One region of the Bradyrhizobium sp. USDA 4353 genome, then DNA from elsewhere that is predicted to be linked to it. Evidence: predicted binding sites of a transcription regulator. Region 1 holds the regulator's gene; each other region holds the start of a gene.
The links. Region 1 encodes PhoB, which activates phosphate uptake and scavenging genes when phosphate is short. Its sites were predicted from a motif close to TGTCATNNANCTGTCAT; they were not measured.
Positions count from the first base shown of each region.

Region 2: a site for PhoB is predicted at 1,715-1,731, ahead of phnF (phosphonate metabolism transcriptional regulator PhnF). Genes of this name have one in related genera too.
Region 3: a site for PhoB is predicted at 2,224-2,240, ahead of ACVILH_RS26510 (RNA degradosome polyphosphate kinase). Genes of this name have one in related genera too.
Region 4: a site for PhoB is predicted at 2,438-2,454, ahead of ppk2 (polyphosphate kinase 2). Genes of this name have one in related genera too.

Region 1 covers NZ_JBSSGB010000001.1:3,363,562-3,367,769, reverse strand. Annotated here, with positions in the region: gene ACVILH_RS14795 (HoxN/HupN/NixA family nickel/cobalt transporter) at 1-38, opposite strand, end outside; gene ACVILH_RS14790 (trypsin-like serine protease) at 221-1,537, opposite strand; gene phoB (phosphate regulon transcriptional regulator PhoB) at 1,679-2,386, opposite strand; gene phoU (phosphate signaling complex protein PhoU) at 2,403-3,119, opposite strand; gene pstB (phosphate ABC transporter ATP-binding protein PstB) at 3,151-3,972, opposite strand; gene pstA (phosphate ABC transporter permease PstA) at 3,969-4,208, opposite strand, start outside.
Region 2 covers NZ_JBSSGB010000001.1:3,657,387-3,661,594, forward strand. Annotated here, with positions in the region: gene ACVILH_RS16310 (ABC transporter ATP-binding protein) at 1-71, shown strand, start outside; gene ACVILH_RS16315 (phosphodiesterase) at 77-919, shown strand; gene phnF (phosphonate metabolism transcriptional regulator PhnF) at 953-1,678, opposite strand; gene phnG (phosphonate C-P lyase system protein PhnG) at 1,796-2,251, shown strand; gene phnH (phosphonate C-P lyase system protein PhnH) at 2,251-2,862, shown strand; gene ACVILH_RS16335 (carbon-phosphorus lyase complex subunit PhnI) at 2,866-3,969, shown strand; gene ACVILH_RS16340 (alpha-D-ribose 1-methylphosphonate 5-phosphate C-P-lyase PhnJ) at 3,966-4,208, shown strand, end outside.
Region 3 covers NZ_JBSSGB010000001.1:5,844,778-5,848,985, forward strand. Annotated here, with positions in the region: gene purM (phosphoribosylformylglycinamidine cyclo-ligase) at 1-724, opposite strand, end outside; gene ACVILH_RS26500 (CDP-alcohol phosphatidyltransferase family protein) at 882-1,436, shown strand; gene ACVILH_RS26505 (HdaA/DnaA family protein) at 1,494-2,171, shown strand; gene ACVILH_RS26510 (RNA degradosome polyphosphate kinase) at 2,310-4,208, shown strand, end outside.
Region 4 covers NZ_JBSSGB010000001.1:5,989,611-5,993,818, forward strand. Annotated here, with positions in the region: gene ACVILH_RS27195 (tetratricopeptide repeat protein) at 1-538, shown strand, start outside; gene ACVILH_RS27200 (YdcF family protein) at 535-1,323, opposite strand; gene ACVILH_RS27205 (acetamidase/formamidase family protein) at 1,454-2,395, shown strand; gene ppk2 (polyphosphate kinase 2) at 2,504-3,430, shown strand; gene ACVILH_RS27215 (IS4 family transposase) at 3,643-4,208, shown strand, end outside.

The DNA of each region.
Region 1 (4,208 bases):
GCGGCGGGCCGAGGATGATCAATTGGCAAAATCGTCATACTCGGACAGGAGAGCAAGACCCGCGCCAAAAGGCAAGCCTCGCGCTCCCGCGCGCAAATCCCGCTCGAATCAATCCTCGCGGCCTGGTCGAACCCGGATTGATCTCCTCGCTTGGCAACCGGCTATCCGGTCAAGCTCAAACATTGACCAGCCGACGACCAACTCTCTTCCTGCCTGCGCTTCACCGCGCCGAGGCGCTGTGCGCCGCGATCTCGCGCCGCACCGCAGCCTCGAACTGGCTGGCGGGCGCGGCGAACATCAGGCGGGTCTCCTCGTGGAACGCCGAGAAGATGCCGACCACGGCCGGCTCGCCGTTGATCTCGGCCAGGATCGGCGAGCCCGAATAGCCGAAATTGGCGAGGCAATGCACGGTCAGCAGACGGCCGTCCCGGGTCATGCCGGCGCTGCAATTCCTTTGCCCGGTCGGCGAATAGCGCCGCTCCTGGCCATAGCCGATCTCCGAGATCGTGCCGGCCTTGGTCGCGGCCGCGAGCTCGTCGCGGCTGACCGACTTCACCGGCACCGGCTTCGAGGGCAGCGCATCCTTCAGGATGATCAGCGCCCAATCGGCCGGCGAGCGGTCGGTCGACCATTGGTCGTGCTGGGTCGGGATGAAGTCGGGCGCCACGATCAGCTTGTCGGCGACCGACGATGCGGCAGGGGTTCCCTTGTTCAGGCCTGCCAGGAAATGGACGTTGCCGGGGCTGACCTGGGCGAGGCCGTTGAAGACGCAATGCGCCGCCGTCAGCACCACGCGCGGCGCCACCAGAGTGCCCGTGCACGAGCCTCCCGAGCTGAATTGCGCCTGAGTCACGACACCGATCGACGATGCCGGCCAGGAGGTGGGATCGACGACGTCGCCGAAATGCCGGTCGAGCCCGAGAAGCTGCTCGGCGCGCGGATTGGCAATGCCGGCATCGGCCGATTCCGGCTTCGCCCGCCACGCCGCGATAATCTGCTCGGCTTGACGCCGCTGTGCGTCGCTGAGCTTGATACGCTGGATCTCGCGGCCAGCCGACCTGACGCCGTTGCGGCCGGCCATCACCAGCCAAGCATAGCCCTGCACGACGTCCTGGGACATGACCTGGCCATCGAGCATCATCAGGCCGAGCATGTATTGCGACTGGGCAAAGCCCTGCGCGGCAGCGCGGTTGAACCAGCGCGCGGCTTCGCCGTGGTCACGGGCCGCGCCCTCGCCGTTGAAATAGGCGATGCCGAGATAGTGCTGGGCGATGGCGAGCCCCTGATCCGCAGCCTTGCGGTACCAGACCAGCGCCTCGGCCTGGTTGCGTGCGACGCCCACGCCGAAGGCCTGCATGAAGCCGAGATCGAATTGCGCCCGCGCATCACCCTTGCTGGCGAGCGGCTGCAACCGGCGCAACGCCGCTGCCGCCTGTCCGTTCGACGCCGCAGTCACGGCGTCCTCGAGCTCGGCGGCCGTGGCGCCCGCGAGGCTGCCGAGCAGCACGGCGAGACTTATGAGAAGGGTCTTGATCAAGGGCGTCCGCTGAGACCGAAACATCGGCTGCTCAGCAGGCACGATCAAGACGGCGGCGGCGTGGCGGAAAGCGGACCGCTTTGTCCTTAATCCGAGCCGCTCGGGTATCACCCCCGCTCCACCCGCAAGCCCGTTTATCCCTCAGGCCTGCTCCGACTTGGCGAAGCGATCATCGAGCGCATAGCCCGCGCCGCGCACGGTGCGGATCGGATCCTGCTCGCGGCCGGGATTGAGCAGCTTGCGCAGGCGGCCGATATGCACGTCGACGGTGCGCTCGTCGATATAGATGTCGCGGCCCCAGACGCTGTCGAGCAGCTGCTCGCGGCTGAAGACGCGGCCGGGATGCTCCAGGAAGAATTCGAGCAGCCGGTACTCGGTCGGGCCAAGATCGATCGGCCGGCCCGAGCGCGCCACGCGGCGCTTCTCGCGGTCGAGCTCGATGTCGCCATAGGACAACACGGTCGCCAGCCGCTCCGGGCTCGCGCGCCGCAGCAGGCCCTTCACGCGCGCCAAGAGCTCCGGCACCGAGAACGGCTTGACGATGTAGTCGTCGGCGCCGGTCGCGAGGCCGCGCACGCGCTCGCTCTCCTCGCCGCGCGCCGTCAGCATGATGATCGGCAGCTGCCGGGTCTCGGTCCGTGCCCGCAGGCGCCGGCACAGCTCGATGCCGGACAGTCCCGGCAGCATCCAGTCGAGCACGACGAGATCCGGCACGCGCTCCTTGAGCCGCGTGTCGGCCTCGTCGCCGCGCGCCACGGTCTCGACTTCGTAGCCTTCGGCTTCGAGGTTGTAGCGAAGGAGCGTCGTCAGCGCCTCCTCGTCCTCAACCACCAGAATTCGCGCGCCCATGTCTCAATCGTCTTTCTTAGTTGCCGGGGATCGTGGTCGCGAAGCTGGTCATGTCGCCCTTCGGGCGCTTGTCCATGATCTGCTGGCCCTCGATCATATAGAACACGGTCTCGGCGATGTTGGTGGCATGGTCGCCGATCCGCTCGATGTTCTTGGCGCAGAACATCAAATGGATGCAGAACGAGATGTTGCGCGGGTCTTCCATCATGTAGGTCAGGAGCTCGCGGAACAGCGAGGTGCAGATGGCATCGACCTCCTCGTCGCCCTTCCACACCGTCATCGCCGCCGGCAGGTCATGCGCCGCATAGGCGTCGAGCACGGTCTTGACCTGCGACTGAACGAGGTCGGTCATGTGCTCCAGGCCGCGGATCAGCTTGAGCGGATGGAAGTCGCTCTCGAGCGCCGCGACGCGCTTGCCGATGTTCTTGGCGAGGTCGCCGATGCGCTCCAGATCTGTGGCGACGCGCATGGCGCCGACGATCTCGCGCAAATCGACGGCCATCGGCTGGCGGCGGGCGATCGTCAGCACCGCACGCTCCTCGATGATGCGTTGCAGCTTGTCGACCTCGGCGTCGCCGGCGACCACCTTCTGGCCCAGCGCCACGTCGCGCCGCACCAGCGCATCGACGGAGTCGACGATCAGCCGCTCGGCGAGCCCGCCCATCTCGGACACCAGGCGGGTCAGATCCTGCAGATCGCTGTCGAACGCCTTGGCGGTATGTTCACTGGCCATGATGATCTCCTGAAAGGCAATGCTGTCGGCGTCAGCCGAACCGGCCGGTGATGTAATCCTGAGTCCGCCGATCGCTCGGCGAGGTGAAGATCTTGCTGGTGTCGTCGAACTCGATCAACTCGCCGAGATACATGAAGGCGGTCTTGTCGGAGACGCGCGCCGCCTGCTGCATGTTATGCGTCACGATCGCGATCGTGTAGCTCTCCGCGAGCTCCTGGATCAGCTCCTCGACCTTGGCGGTCGAGATCGGATCGAGCGCCGAGCACGGCTCGTCGAACAGGATCACCTCGGGGCGCACCGCCACCGTGCGGGCGATGCACAGGCGCTGCTGCTGGCCGCCCGAGAGCGACAGGCCGGAGGCGTTGAGCTTGTCCTTGACCTCGTTCCACAGCGCGCCGCCGCGCAGCGCCTTCTCGACGCGGTCGTCCATCTCGGACTTCGAGATCTTCTCATAGAGCCGGATGCCGAAGGCGATGTTCTCGTAGATGGTCATCGGGAACGGCGTCGGCTTCTGGAACACCATGCCGACTCGGGCGCGCAGCAGATTGAGATCGAGCTTGGGGTCGAGGATGTTGGTGTTGTCCAGCATCAGCTGGCCGACCGCGCGCTGGCCCGGATAGAGATCGTACATCCGGTTGAAGATGCGCAGCAGCGTGGACTTGCCGCAACCGGACGGGCCGATGAAGGCCGTGACGCGGTTGGTGCCGAGCGACAGATTGATGTTCTTCAGCGCGTGGTGATCGCCATAGTAGAAGTTCAGGTTGCGGGCGGTCACCTTGGCCGGCGCCTCCGGCAGCGACTTCGGAGGAATGGCGGCCGTCGGGCTGCTCACGGATACGGACATGTCGGTCATTTCGAGCTCCTCTCGGCGCCGAGGATGCGCGCGCCGATGTTCAGGGCCAGCACGGTCAATGTGATCAGAAGGGCGCCGCTCCAGGCCAGCTGTTTCCAGTAGGCATAGGGGCTCTGTACGAAGTTATTGATGGTCACCGGCAGGTTCGCCATCGTCTTGGAGAGGCTCAGGCTCCAGAACTGGTTCGACAGCGCAGTGAACAGCAGCGGCGCGGTCTCGCCCGCGACGCGGGCGGT
Region 2 (4,208 bases), 290 kb from region 1:
TCAGCGCGGGCGAGCGCGTCGGCCTCGCCATTCCACGCGATGCCATTCGCCTGCTGCCTGAGGAAGGCTGACGCCCATGACGAAGACTCCGGTCACCATCGCGCAGATTTCCGACCTGCACATCAAGGCGCCCGGGCGGCTCGCCTATCGCCGGGTCGACACCGCGCAGGCGCTGTCCCGCTGCATCGATGAGCTCAACCGGTTCGCGCCCAGGATCGATCTCGTGGTGATCTCCGGCGATCTCGCCGACACGCCATCCGCCGAGGAGTACACCCATCTCAAAAGCCTGCTCGCCGAGCTGAAGCTGCCGTTCGTCGCCATTCCCGGCAACCACGATTCGCGCGAGTTGATGCGCGCTGCATTCCCCGATCATTCTTACGAGGCCACTTCAGGTCCGCTGAACCGGCACGTGCAATTGGCCGACCTCGATCTGCTGCTGCTCGATTCCAGCGTCCCCGGCCATCCCCATGGTGAGCTCGAGCCGCATAGTCTCCGCTGGCTCGAGGCAACGCTATCCGCCAGCACTGAGCGGCCGGCTCTACTGTTCCTGCATCACCCGCCGTTCGCCGCCGGGATCTGGCACATGGACCGGCAGAATCTGCGCAATGCCGACGAGCTCGCGGCCATCGTGCGTCGCCATCCGCGGGTGCAACTGATCGCTTCCGGCCATGTGCATCGCGCTGCGCTGACGCGCTTTGCCGGCGTTCCCTGCACGATCTGTCCCGCGCCGAACCACGCCGTCGATCTTGACCTTGCAGCGCTTCGCCCACCTGCCTTCAAGGTCGAGCCGCCGGCCTTCCATCTTCACACCTGGTTTGCCGGGCCTGAGTTCGGAACGATCGTGACGCATCAGGTGCCGATCGGCGACTTCGACGGCCCGCACCCGTTCTTCAACACTGATGGGTCGTTGATCGACTGATTGCGCCGTCTTCGACTCCGCTGCCGAGGCCGATCAACTTTCCACCTCGAAGGTGACGCGCTCCGCAGCAAAGCGCGAGCGCTTGCTGACCAGCGGCGTGCCGTCGGCATCGATGTCGGTGCTGTCGACGACCAGCACGGGACGCCCCAGCGCGAGATCGAGCCGCGCGGCGTCGCTGGCGTCCGCGATCGCGGCCGTGATGCGCGTCGAGCCGCGGCGATAGTCGCGAATGCCGTAATGCGCCAGCAGCGCCGTCATGGAGCGCACAGCGGCGAAGATGCGGCCAGCATCCGGAAACCGCTCGGCCGACAGAAACGAGGTGCTGACGCAAATCGGCGTCTTGTCGGCAAAGCGCAAGGCCTCGATGCGCACCAGCGGCGCGCCCGTCTTCAATCCCAAGGCGCGTGCGAGCTCGCGCGTCGCCGGCTCCTCGGACGCCGCGATCAATTGTCCGCGCGGCTCGCGGCCGCCGGCGCCGACGATCTCGGAGAAGCGCGTCCGTGAGCGCAGCGGATAGGACAGGCGAGGGGCCTCGACATAGGTGCCGCTGCCGCGCTCCGCGCGCACCAGCCCGCGCTCGGCCAAGGTCGCGAGCGCACGCCGCACCGTGTGGCGATTGACGCGATAGCTCTCGGCGATCTCGGTCTCGCCGGGCAGCCGCGTCCCCGCCGCGAAACGGCCTTCGGCGATCTCGCGCTCGATGCCATCAGCCACGCGCCGCCACAGCGCCACGCCCGATCCGGCGTCCTCAATGCTCATCGCCGCTCCAACCAGCCCATCCGAAAATCACGGCCATGTCATCAAACAGTCATGGCGTCCTCTTATCAAGTTGTCTATTATCATAGACAACTTGAGCCCGGCAAGATCGGAACGGCCATGAGTGGTGACACGGCGTTGCAAGACAGGCGGAAAGGGGCGATGCGCGTGCTCGCGCATGTCTCTTCGGCTGAAATCGAAGCGCGGATGGCCGAGTTCACGGTGCCGCCGCATCGCGAGCTCCGGGCCGCCGAGAGCGGGCTCGTGATGGTGCGTGGTCGGATCGGTGGCGACGGCGCACCGTTCAATCTCGGCGAGGCGACCGTGTCCCGTGCCGCCGTGCGGCTCGACAGCGGCCAGGTCGGGTTCGGCTATGTGCTCGGTCGCGACAATGAGAAAGCGCGGCTGATCGCGCTGTGTGATGCCCTGCTGCAATCGGCTGAGTACGCCCAGGCGATCGAGGCCAAGGTCGTGGCTCCGCTGCGCGCACAGATGCAGGCGGACCAGCAGCGGAGCGCGGCCGAGGCTGCCGCGACGCGGGTGGACTTCTACACCATGGTGCGGGGAGAAGGCTGATGGCGGCGACGACGATCGAGCTGCAGCCTGGGTTCGCCGACAAGGTTCTGTCGGCGCAATCGACCTTCCGCCTCGTCATGGAGGCGATGGCGCGACCGGGGCAGGTGATGGTGGTCGACGATGAGGTCGGTCGCCCGTCCTCGATGATGGCGGGCGTTGCGGCCATCGCGCTCACATTGCTTGATCAGGATACGCCTGTCTGGCTGGATCAGGCTTTCGCAAGCGTGCCGGATGTCAGTGCGTGGCTGAAGTTTCACACCGGCGCGCCGATCGTCGCGCGGCCGGACGCAGCGAGCTTCGCGCTAGTCGCGGAGCCTGCAGCGCTGCCGGACCTCGCCTCGTTCGCGCTGGGGACGCCCGAGTATCCCGACCGCTCGACGACTTTGATCATGCAGGTCCCGAGCCTGTCCGTGGGCGAGACATTTCATCTGCGTGGCCCAGGCATCGACGGCACCACGGCGCTGACAGCGACGATCGAGCCGACGGATCTGTTCGCGCGGCTGTCCATCAACGAAGCGCTGTTTCCGCGCGGCGTCGATGTGATCCTGGTCGACGATCGCGCGCTGGTCGCCATCCCGCGCACGACGCGCCTCGCATCCTCGGGAGTTTGACGCATGTATGTGGCGGTAAAGGGCGGCGAGCGCGCCATCGAGAATGCGCACCGGCTGCTGGCGCATGAGCGCCGTGGTGACAGGAGCGTGCAGGAGCTGTCGCTGGCGCAGATCTCCGAGCAACTCGGGCTGGCTGTCGATCGCGTCATGAGCGAGGGCTCGCTGTATGACCGTGAGCTGGCCGCGCTCGCCATCAAGCAAGCGCGCGGCGATTTGATCGAGGCGATCTTCCTGGTGCGCGCCTTCCGCGCGACGATGCCCCGCTTCGGGGCGACGGAGCCGGTCGACACCGGCGCGATGCGCGTGCAGCGACGGGTCTCCTCGACCTTCAAGGACATTCCGGGCGGGCAGGTGCTTGGTCCGACCTTCGACTACACGCATCGGCTGCTCGATCCTGGTCTGGCGCAGGGCGGCGAACCGGAAGAGCCGGCTATCGCCGCCACGTCCGATGTTCCGATGCCGCGCGTCACCGACATCCTCGGGCAGGATGGATTGATCGAGCCGTCTCCTGCCGCCGAGGCCGATGCGCCGGTTGGCGATCTCACGCGCGATCCGCTGAGCTTTCCGGCCGGCCGCGATCTGCGGCTCCAGAATCTCGCGCGCGGCGACGAGGGCTTTCTGCTGGCGCTCGGCTATTCGACCCAGCGCGGCTATGGCCGCAATCATCCGTTCGCCGGCGAGATCCGCTTCGGCGAGGTCGAGGTCGAATTCTTTGCGGAGGAAATCGGCTTCGCGGTGACGCTCGGGTCGATCGAATTGACCGAATGCCAGATGGTCAATCAGTTCAAGGGCTCCGCGACCGAGCTGCCGTGTTTTACCCGCGGCTATGGGCTGGCGTTCGGCCAGAGCGAGCGCAAGACGATGTCGATGGCGCTGGTCGATCGCGCGCTCCGCGCGCGCGAGCTCGGCGAGGATGTGGTGGCGCCGGCGCAGGATGAGGAGTTCGTGATGTCGCACTCCGACAATGTCCAGGCGACCGGCTTCGTCGAGCACCTGAAGCTGCCGCATTACGTCGACTTCCAGTCCGAGCTTGGCCTGCTGCGCAAGCTGCGCCAGGAGTTTGCCGAGACCAATGCCGCTCCCGCGCTGAAGGAGGCTGCGGAATGAACGCGCCGACCTATAACTTCGCCTATCTCGACGAGCAGACCAAGCGGATGATCCGCCGCGCCATCCTCAAGGCCATCGCGATCCCCGGCTATCAGGTGCCGTTCGCAAGCCGCGAGATGCCGATGCCCTATGGCTGGGGCACGGGCGGTGTCCAGGTCACCGCGGCCATCCTCGGGCCTGAGGACGTGCTCAAGGTCATCGACCAGGGCTCGGACGACACCACCAATGCGATCTCGATC
Region 3 (4,208 bases), 2.5 Mb from region 1:
GGATCGCGCGCAGGCAGGACTTCACATAGAGGCGCGTCGGCGTCAGCAGCGCAGCGCCCAAGGTCAGCACGGGAGCGAACGGCGCCGGCGCATCGAAGCCGAGGCCCGACTGGGCGACGATCTTGCGCACCAGCGAGTAGCCGTTGGAATGCACGCCGGACGACGCCAAGCCGAGCACCACGTCACCCGCCGCGATATCCGGCGACGGCAGCAGGGTGCCGCGCTCGGCGGCGCCGACGGCGAAGCCGCCGAGATCGTAGTCGCCGTCCTTGTAGAGGCCCGGCATTTCCGCGGTCTCGCCGCCGATCAGCGCGCAGCCGGATTCCCGGCAGCCCTCGGCGATGCCGGCGACGATCGAGGCGGTCGCCTCGGGGTCGAGCTTGCCGCAGGCGAAGTAATCCAGGAAGAACAGCGGCTCGGCGCCCTGCACCACGAGATCATTCACCGACATAGCCACCAGGTCGATGCCGATGCCGCCATGCAGCCCGGTCTCGATGGCGATCTTGACCTTGGTGCCGACGCCGTCGGTGGCCGCCACCAGCACGGGGTCCTTGAAGCCGGCCGCCTTGAGGTCGAACAGGCCGCCAAAGCCGCCGATCTCGGCATCCGCCCCCGGGCGCGCGGTGGCGCGCACCATGGGCTTGATCAGATCGACCAGACGGTTTCCGGCGTCGATATCGACGCCCGAATCTGCATAAGTGAGCCCGTTCTTGCGCTCGGTCATGGTCAAAACCCCTAATCTGGCCGCTGGTTACGTCGGAATCCGGCTGCGCGCAATGGCTCGCAAGGGGCCCGTCCCCACCCTATCTAGGAACTGGACCGGTTCGCCACGCTTCGGCATCGGGTTGTCTGTTGATCGAGTTGTCGTTGGGACCAGCTGCGTGACCATTCCCCACTCCATCCCCAACCTGATTACGCTCGGCCGAATCCTGCTGGTGCCGATCGTGGTGTGGGCCATCGCGGCCGGCGAGATGGAGATCGCGTTCATCGTGTTCGTGATCGCAGGCGTCAGCGATGCCGTCGACGGCTTCCTGGCCCGGCGCTTCAACCTGCGCTCCGAGCTCGGCGCGCTGCTCGATCCGCTCGCCGACAAGGCGCTCCTGGTATCGATCTTCGTCACGCTCGGCATCTGGGGCGCCATCCCGCGTTGGATCGTCATCCTGGTGGTGTCGCGCGACATCATGATCGTGGCCGCTGTCATCGTCTCCTGGCTGTTCGACCGGCCGGTCGCAATGAAGCCATTGATGGTGTCGAAGCTGAACACCGGGGCGCAGGTCGGATTCGCCGCGCTCGTGCTGGCGTCGCTCAGCTTCGGCTTCGAGCCCAAGCCTTATGACAGCGTGCTGATGGTGCTGGTGACGGCCTTTACCCTCGTCTCTGTCGGGCTTTACCTGGTGGACTGGGTGCGGCACATGAACACCATCGAGGTGCGGTGAGCCGGCCCGCGCGCTTTCGCTCATCCCGCCGACGACACTGTACGGAGCACGTCACCCTTGGCCGGCCATATTCCCCCTCGTCAACTGGCCCTCGCCTTGCCGCATGCGGAGAGCCTGACGCGGGACAATTTTCTCGAAGGCCCCGGCAATGCCGCCGGGCTCGCGCTGGTCGATGCCTGGCCGGAATGGCCGGCGCGGACGATGTTCCTGGTCGGCCCGGACGGCTCGGGCAAGAGCCACCTCGCGGCGATCTGGGCCGAGCAGTCCGGCGCCCGCTCGCTGTCGGCGCATGCGCTGGAGGCGAGCGCCGTCCCGGGGGCCCTTGCCACCGGAGCGCTGGTGCTGGAGGACCTGACGACCGCCGATCTCGACGAGCGCGCTTTGTTTCACCTGCTCAACCTCGCCCGCCAGGACGAGGCCTTTGTGCTGATCACCGCGCGGGAGGCGCCGGCGAGCCTGCCGATCGCGCTGGCCGACTTGAGGTCGCGGCTGCGCGCCGTGCCGGTGGTGACGCTGCTGCCGCCCGACGACCAGTTGTTCCGGGCCCTGATCGTGAAGCTGGCCGCGGACCGGCAGCTGGCGATCGACGAGACGGTCGTGAGCTACCTCGCCAGCCGCATCGAACGCTCCTACGCGGCGGCCCGTCAGACCATTGCCCAGCTCGACCAGGAGTCGCTGCGGCTGGGGCGGCCCGTCACGCGGGCGCTGGCCGCCGAGCTGCTCCGCAGCGTGTGACCGCCGGACATCTTGACGACAGCCGTGGGCGGAACCTCAATGGTGCCGGCAACGTCATCCTTCTGTCATACGGGTTGCGCTACTGGTTCGCGCTTGCGCAAGTGATTTGGCGCCTGACCCAATTTGGATCGATTTCTGATGGACACCGAGCAAGCAACTGAAATTGCAGCACAAGAGCCGGTTGCGGCGGCCAAGCTTGAGATCGCCTCCAGCCCCGAGCGCTTCATCAACCGGGAGCTGTCCTGGCTGCATTTCAACCGCCGGGTGCTCGAAGAATCGGTCAATCCGCGCCATCCGGCGCTGGAGCGGGTCCGGTTCCTGTCGATTTCGGCCAACAACCTTGATGAATTCTTCATGGTCCGCGTCGCCGGTATCCGCGCCCAGGTGCGCGAGGGCATCGCGGAGCGCAGCCCCGACGGGCTGACGCCGCTGGAGCAGCTCAAGGTCATCAACGAAAGCGTCTCGCAGCTCGCGATCGACCAGCAGGCGATCTGGCGCGACCTGCGCAAGTTCCTCGCCGAGCTCGGCATCGTGCTGGTCGACGGCCAGGACGTCACCAAGACCGAGCGGGCCTGGATCGAGGATCACTTCCTCTCCAGCATCTTTCCGCTGCTGACGCCGCTGGCCATCGACCCTGCGCATCCCTTCCCGTTCATCCCGAGTCTCGGCTTTACGGTGGCGCTGCAGCTGACGCGCACATCGGACGGCAAGCCGATGAACGCGCTGATCCGCATGCCCGGCAAGATCGACCGCTTCATCCGCTTCCCCGGCGCCAAGGACGGCGTGATCCGCCTGATCACCTTGGAACAGGCGACCAGCCTGTTCATCGGCCGCCTGTTCCCCGGCTACACCGTCAAGGGCCAGGGCGCGTTCCGCATCATCCGCGACAGCGAGATCGAGATCGAGGAAGAGGCCGAGGATCTGGTGCGGCTGTTCGAGACCGCGCTGAAGCGCCGGCGCCGCGGCTCGGTGATCCGGCTCGAGATCGAGGCCAACATGCCGGAGGAGCTGCGCTTCTTCGTGCAGGATGCGCTGGCGACCACCGACGACGAGGTGTTCGTCGTCGACGGCGTGCTAGCAATGAACGAGCTGTCGCAACTCACCCGCGTCGACCGGCCCGACCTCGAATTTGCGCCCTACGTGCCGCGCCATCCCGAGCGCGTGCGCGACCATGGCGGCGACATTTTTGCGGCGATCCGGCAGAAGGATCTGATCGTCCACCACCCCTATGAATCATTCGACGTCGTCGTGCAGTTCCTGCAGCAGGCGGCGCGCGATCCCGACGTCGTGGCGATCAAGCAGACGCTGTACCGCACCTCCAACAACTCGCCGATCGTGCGCACCTTGGTGGAGGCGGCCGAGGCCGGCAAGTCGGTCACCGCGCTGGTCGAGCTCAAGGCGCGGTTCGACGAGGAGGCCAACATCCGCTGGGCGCGCGACCTCGAGCGCGCCGGCGTGCAGGTGGTCTACGGCTTCCTGCAGCTGAAGACGCATGCGAAGCTCTCGATGGTCGTGCGTCGCGAGGGCGGCAGCCTCACCACCTACGTGCACACCGGCACCGGCAACTATCACCCGGTGACCGCGCGCATCTACACCGACCTGTCCTACTTCACCTCGGACCCGGTGATCGGCCGCGACGTCACCCGGGTGTTCAACTACATCACCGGCTATGCCGAGCCGATCGACATCGAAAAGATGGCGGTGTCGCCGCTCACGCTTCGCAAGCGCATCATCGAGCACATCCATGGCGAGACCAGCTTTGCCCGCCAGGGCAAGCCGGCCGTGATCTGGATGAAGATGAACTCGCTGGTCGATCCCGACATTATCGACGCGCTGTACGAGGCCTCGCAGGCCGGTGTCTCGATCGAGCTGATCGTGCGCGGCATCTGCTGCCTACGTCCCGGCATTCCCGGCCTGTCCGACAACATCCGCGTCAAATCGGTGATCGGGCGCTTCCTCGAGCACGGCCGGATCTACTGCTTCGGCATGGGCCAGGGTCTGCCGAGCGCCAAGGCGGCGGTCTACATCTCCTCCGCC
Region 4 (4,208 bases), 2.6 Mb from region 1:
CTATTTGCCACCTCCCCCGGCCGATCGCGTCGCGGTCTGGGAGCAGCGGCTGGGATCGCACGACCGGCTGCGCGTCGGCCTCGTCTGGTCCGGCAACCCGCACCAGGCCAATGACGGCAACCGCTCGATGCCGCTGTCGACCCTGCTGCCGCTGCTCGATGTCGAGGCTGATTTCATCAGCCTGCAAAAGGAGCTGCGGGCGGCGGACAAGGCGCTGCTCGCGCAGCAGAGCCGCATCCGCGACGTCACCACTGATCTCACCGACTTCGCCGAGACGGCAGCTTTGATGTCGTGCCTCGACGTCGTGGTGACCGTCTGCACCAGCGCCGCGCATCTCGCCGCGACCTTGGGACGGCCGACCTGGATCATGCTGCCCTATGTCGCCGATTGGCGCTGGCTGCGGGATCGCGACGACAGTCCGTGGTATCCGAGCGCACGGCTGTTCCGGCAGGATGCCGGCTGCCGCTTCGAGCCGGTGGTCGCGCGCGTGCGCGGCGAGCTGGCGGCGAAGGCTGCCGCCTTCACACCAACGCCTTAGGTCGGGCCGGGAAACAGATCGTCGGTGCGGCCGCGCAAGCGGTAGGCCAAGAGGCCGACCCATTCGCGCACGGCGATATCGGCGCGGCGCAGGCCGAGCATCGAGATGCCGTCGACATCGAGCACGCGGCCGACGCGCCAATCCACTGGATAGGGCTCGACCGGGAAGCCCGCTTTGCGGAACAGGCCGACCGAGCGCGGCATGTGATAGGCCGAGGTGACCAGCAGCCAGCGCTCGCCGGGCTTCGGAGAGATCATCGCCTTGGAGAAGATCGCATTCTCGTAGGTGTTGCGAGACTGCCGCTCCAGGAGCAGCCGCTCCTTGGGCACGCCGAGGCTTTCCAGGATCTCGGCGCCGACATCGGCCTCCTTGGCCTCGGTCGCGATCAGGTTGGCGCTGCCGCCCGTGAACAGGATTCGCGCATTCGGATAGCGCCGCGCCAGCACCGCCGCCTGGATGACCCGATCGGCGCCCGCGACCGTCACCGGCATGCCGTACATCACCGAGAGATCGGAATCGACGGGACCGCCGAGCACGATGATGCCGTCCGGGGCGCCGTTCGCCGGGTCCCATTTCGGGAAGCGGCTTTCCAGCGGATACAGCATCAGGCTGCCGAGCGGGGTGAGGCCAACAATCGCCAGCAGCAGCATCGCCGACACCACGAGCCTGCGGCCGATCACGGCAAACCGCGTCAGCATCAGGAGAGCGCCGAGGAGGCCGAGCGCGATCATGAAATTGGTCGGCAGCGCCAGCAGGCCGAGCGTCTTCGACAGCACAAAGAACATTCCAAGCTCCGGCGCGAGGTGAGGTGCCACGGCCGCCCTCATACACGACAGCCGCCATGCGTTGCCATCTCTCTGCGAACGCCATGTGATGGGCTATGCTCTTCGCGAAACCGGCAACAATGAGAGCATCATGGCCCATCATCATCTGCCCGCCAGCCCCGAGACCTGCCATTGGGGCTTCTTCGAATCCCGGCTGAAGCCGGTGCTCACGGTCGACAGCGGCGACGAGGTCACGATCGATTCGATCAGCGGCGGGCCCGACGTGGTGCCGGATACCAGCAAATTCCACGTGCCGCCGGAGCTGTTCGATGTGCACGCGCGTAGCGAGCGGATGGTGCCGGGCCACATTCTGACCGGGCCGGTCGCGGTGCGCGGCGCCGAGATCGGCGACGTGCTGGAGGTCGAGATCCTCGACGTGCAGCTGCGGCAGGATTGGGGCTACAATTTCATCCGGCCGCTGGCCGGCACCCTGCCCGACGATTTCCACGAGAGCCGGCTGATGAACATCCCGCTCGATCGCGAGCGCATGGTCGGCCAGATGCCGTGGGGTCTGGAGCTGCGGCTTTCGCCGTTCTTCGGCGTGATGGGCGTGGCACCGCCGCCGGCCTGGGGCCGCATCACCTCGCTGATCCCACGCGCGATGGGCGGCAATCTCGACAACAAGGAGCTGGGCGCCGGCGCCAAGCTCTATCTGCCGGTGTTCGTGCCGGGCGCGCTGTTCTCCTGCGGCGACGGGCATGGCTTGCAGGGCGACGGCGAGGTCTGCGTCACCGCGATCGAGACGGCGCTGCAGGGCCGCTTCCGCCTCACCGTGCGCAAGGATCTCAGCTTCGACTATCCGCGCGCCGAGACGCCCACGCACTACATGACGATGGCGATGGACCCGGACCTCGACCAGTGCGTGGTGAAGGCGCTGCGCGACATGATCGTGCTGCTGGGCGAGAAGCGCAACCTCTCGCGCGAGGACGCCTACACGCTGTGCAGCCTCGCGGCGGACCTGCGCGTGACCCAGACGGTCAATGGCTCCAAGGGCATTCATTGCATGATCGCGAAGTCGGTCGTGCACGGCTGAGGCCCTGCCCGGTCCGGCCGCGGCGATCGCGTCGCGGTCGCATGTCACACCCCTGTCAAAGGCCGCGAGGCAATTTGCGCGGCCACACCGAGCATGGGGATGACACGCATGAGCCAACGCGAGACCACCGACGAGCGCGCGCTGCGCGAGCTGATCGACGAGGATTTCCGCGACAGCATGGACGAGGAGCTGGAGCTCGAGCTCGGCGACGACCAGTTCGACGAGTTTCGCCGGCTCGAGCTCGGCCATCAGGCGCATCCGAGCATGGACCGCCGAGTGTATTTCAAGGAGCTGTTCCGGCTGCAGGGCGAGCTGGTGAAGCTGCAGGACTGGGTCCAGCACAACAAGCTCAAGGTCGTCGTGCTGTTCGAGGGCCGCGATTCCGCCGGCAAGGGCGGCGCGATCAAGCGCATCACCCAGCGGCTCAATCCGCGCGTCTGCCGCGTCGCCGCGCTGCCGGCGCCGAACGAGCGCGAGCGCACGCAATGGTATTTCCAGCGCTATGCGACGCATCTGCCGGCCGGCGGCGAGATCGTGCTGTTCGACCGCTCCTGGTACAACCGCGCCGGCGTCGAGCGCGTGATGGGCTTCTGCACCGAGGACCAGGTCGAGGAGTTCTTCCGCTCCGTGCCCGAGTTCGAGCGCATGCTGGTGCGCTCCGGCATCATCCTGATCAAGTACTGGTTCTCGATCACCGACGAGGAGCAGCAGTTCCGCTTCCTGATGCGCATCCACGATCCGCTCAAGCAGTGGAAGCTCAGCCCGATGGACGTGCAGGCGCGCAGCCGCTGGGAGCAGTACACCAAGGCCAAGGAGGAGATGCTGCACCGGACGCACATCCCGGAGGCGCCGTGGTGGGTGGTCGAGGCAGTCGACAAGAAGCGCGCGCGGCTCAACTGCATCTCGCACCTCCTCAGCCAGATTCCCTACGGCGAAGTGCAGCACGAGCCGGTCATCCTGCCCGAGCGCGTCCGCAGCCCGGACTATCGCCGCGAGCAGATCCCGCCGGAGCTGTACGTGCCGTCGCTGTATTGAGGTGGTGTGGAGCGGCGCGATGCGGTGGGCACCGCTTCGCTCCGCTGTCGTCCCGGGCTTGACCCGGGACCCATAGCCACCGGCCGCAGTCGTGACGCGATGTGGTCGGACTTGCACGCACCAACCCCCCCTGTGGTTATGGGTCCCGGGTCAAGCCCCATAGGCGCTAAAATAGGCTTGCGACGAAGAATCAGTTGTGATTCCAACATGGAATGAGACGTGATGGGCTTGTGAACCAAGATTGGACGAGCCTAGTGGCCCGGCTTGGCGGGCCACAGGCTCTGGACCATACGGCGCGCGAGACGAGAGCTTTCGTGCGGCCGCGAGAGATCCGCAATGCAGTCGATCTGCTGCGATTAATTTTGGCCTATTGCCTCGGGGAGCGAGGACTGCGGTTGACTGCGGCCTGGGCGACGTCGGTGGGCTTGGTCGACGTCTCCAACGTGGCTCTGCTCTATCGCTTGCGCCAGTGCGGGGATTGGTTGGCGCTGCTGGTGGGGCAGGTCCTTGCCTCCGCAGCTCCCCGGAGGAGCCAAGGTCGTCTGATCCGTATCATCGATGCGACCACGGTGCCGAAGAAGGGCCGGCAGGAGAAGACCAAGAACGAGGTCTGGCGCATTCACAGCGCCTTCGATCTTCCGGGTGAGCGTTTTGGCCACTTTGAGCTGACCGATCAGCATGAGGGTGAGACGCTTGATCGGGTGCCAGCGGTACCAGGCGAGATCCGAATTGCCGATCGGGCCTATCTACAGCCCGAGCGTATGGCAAATTTGATCCA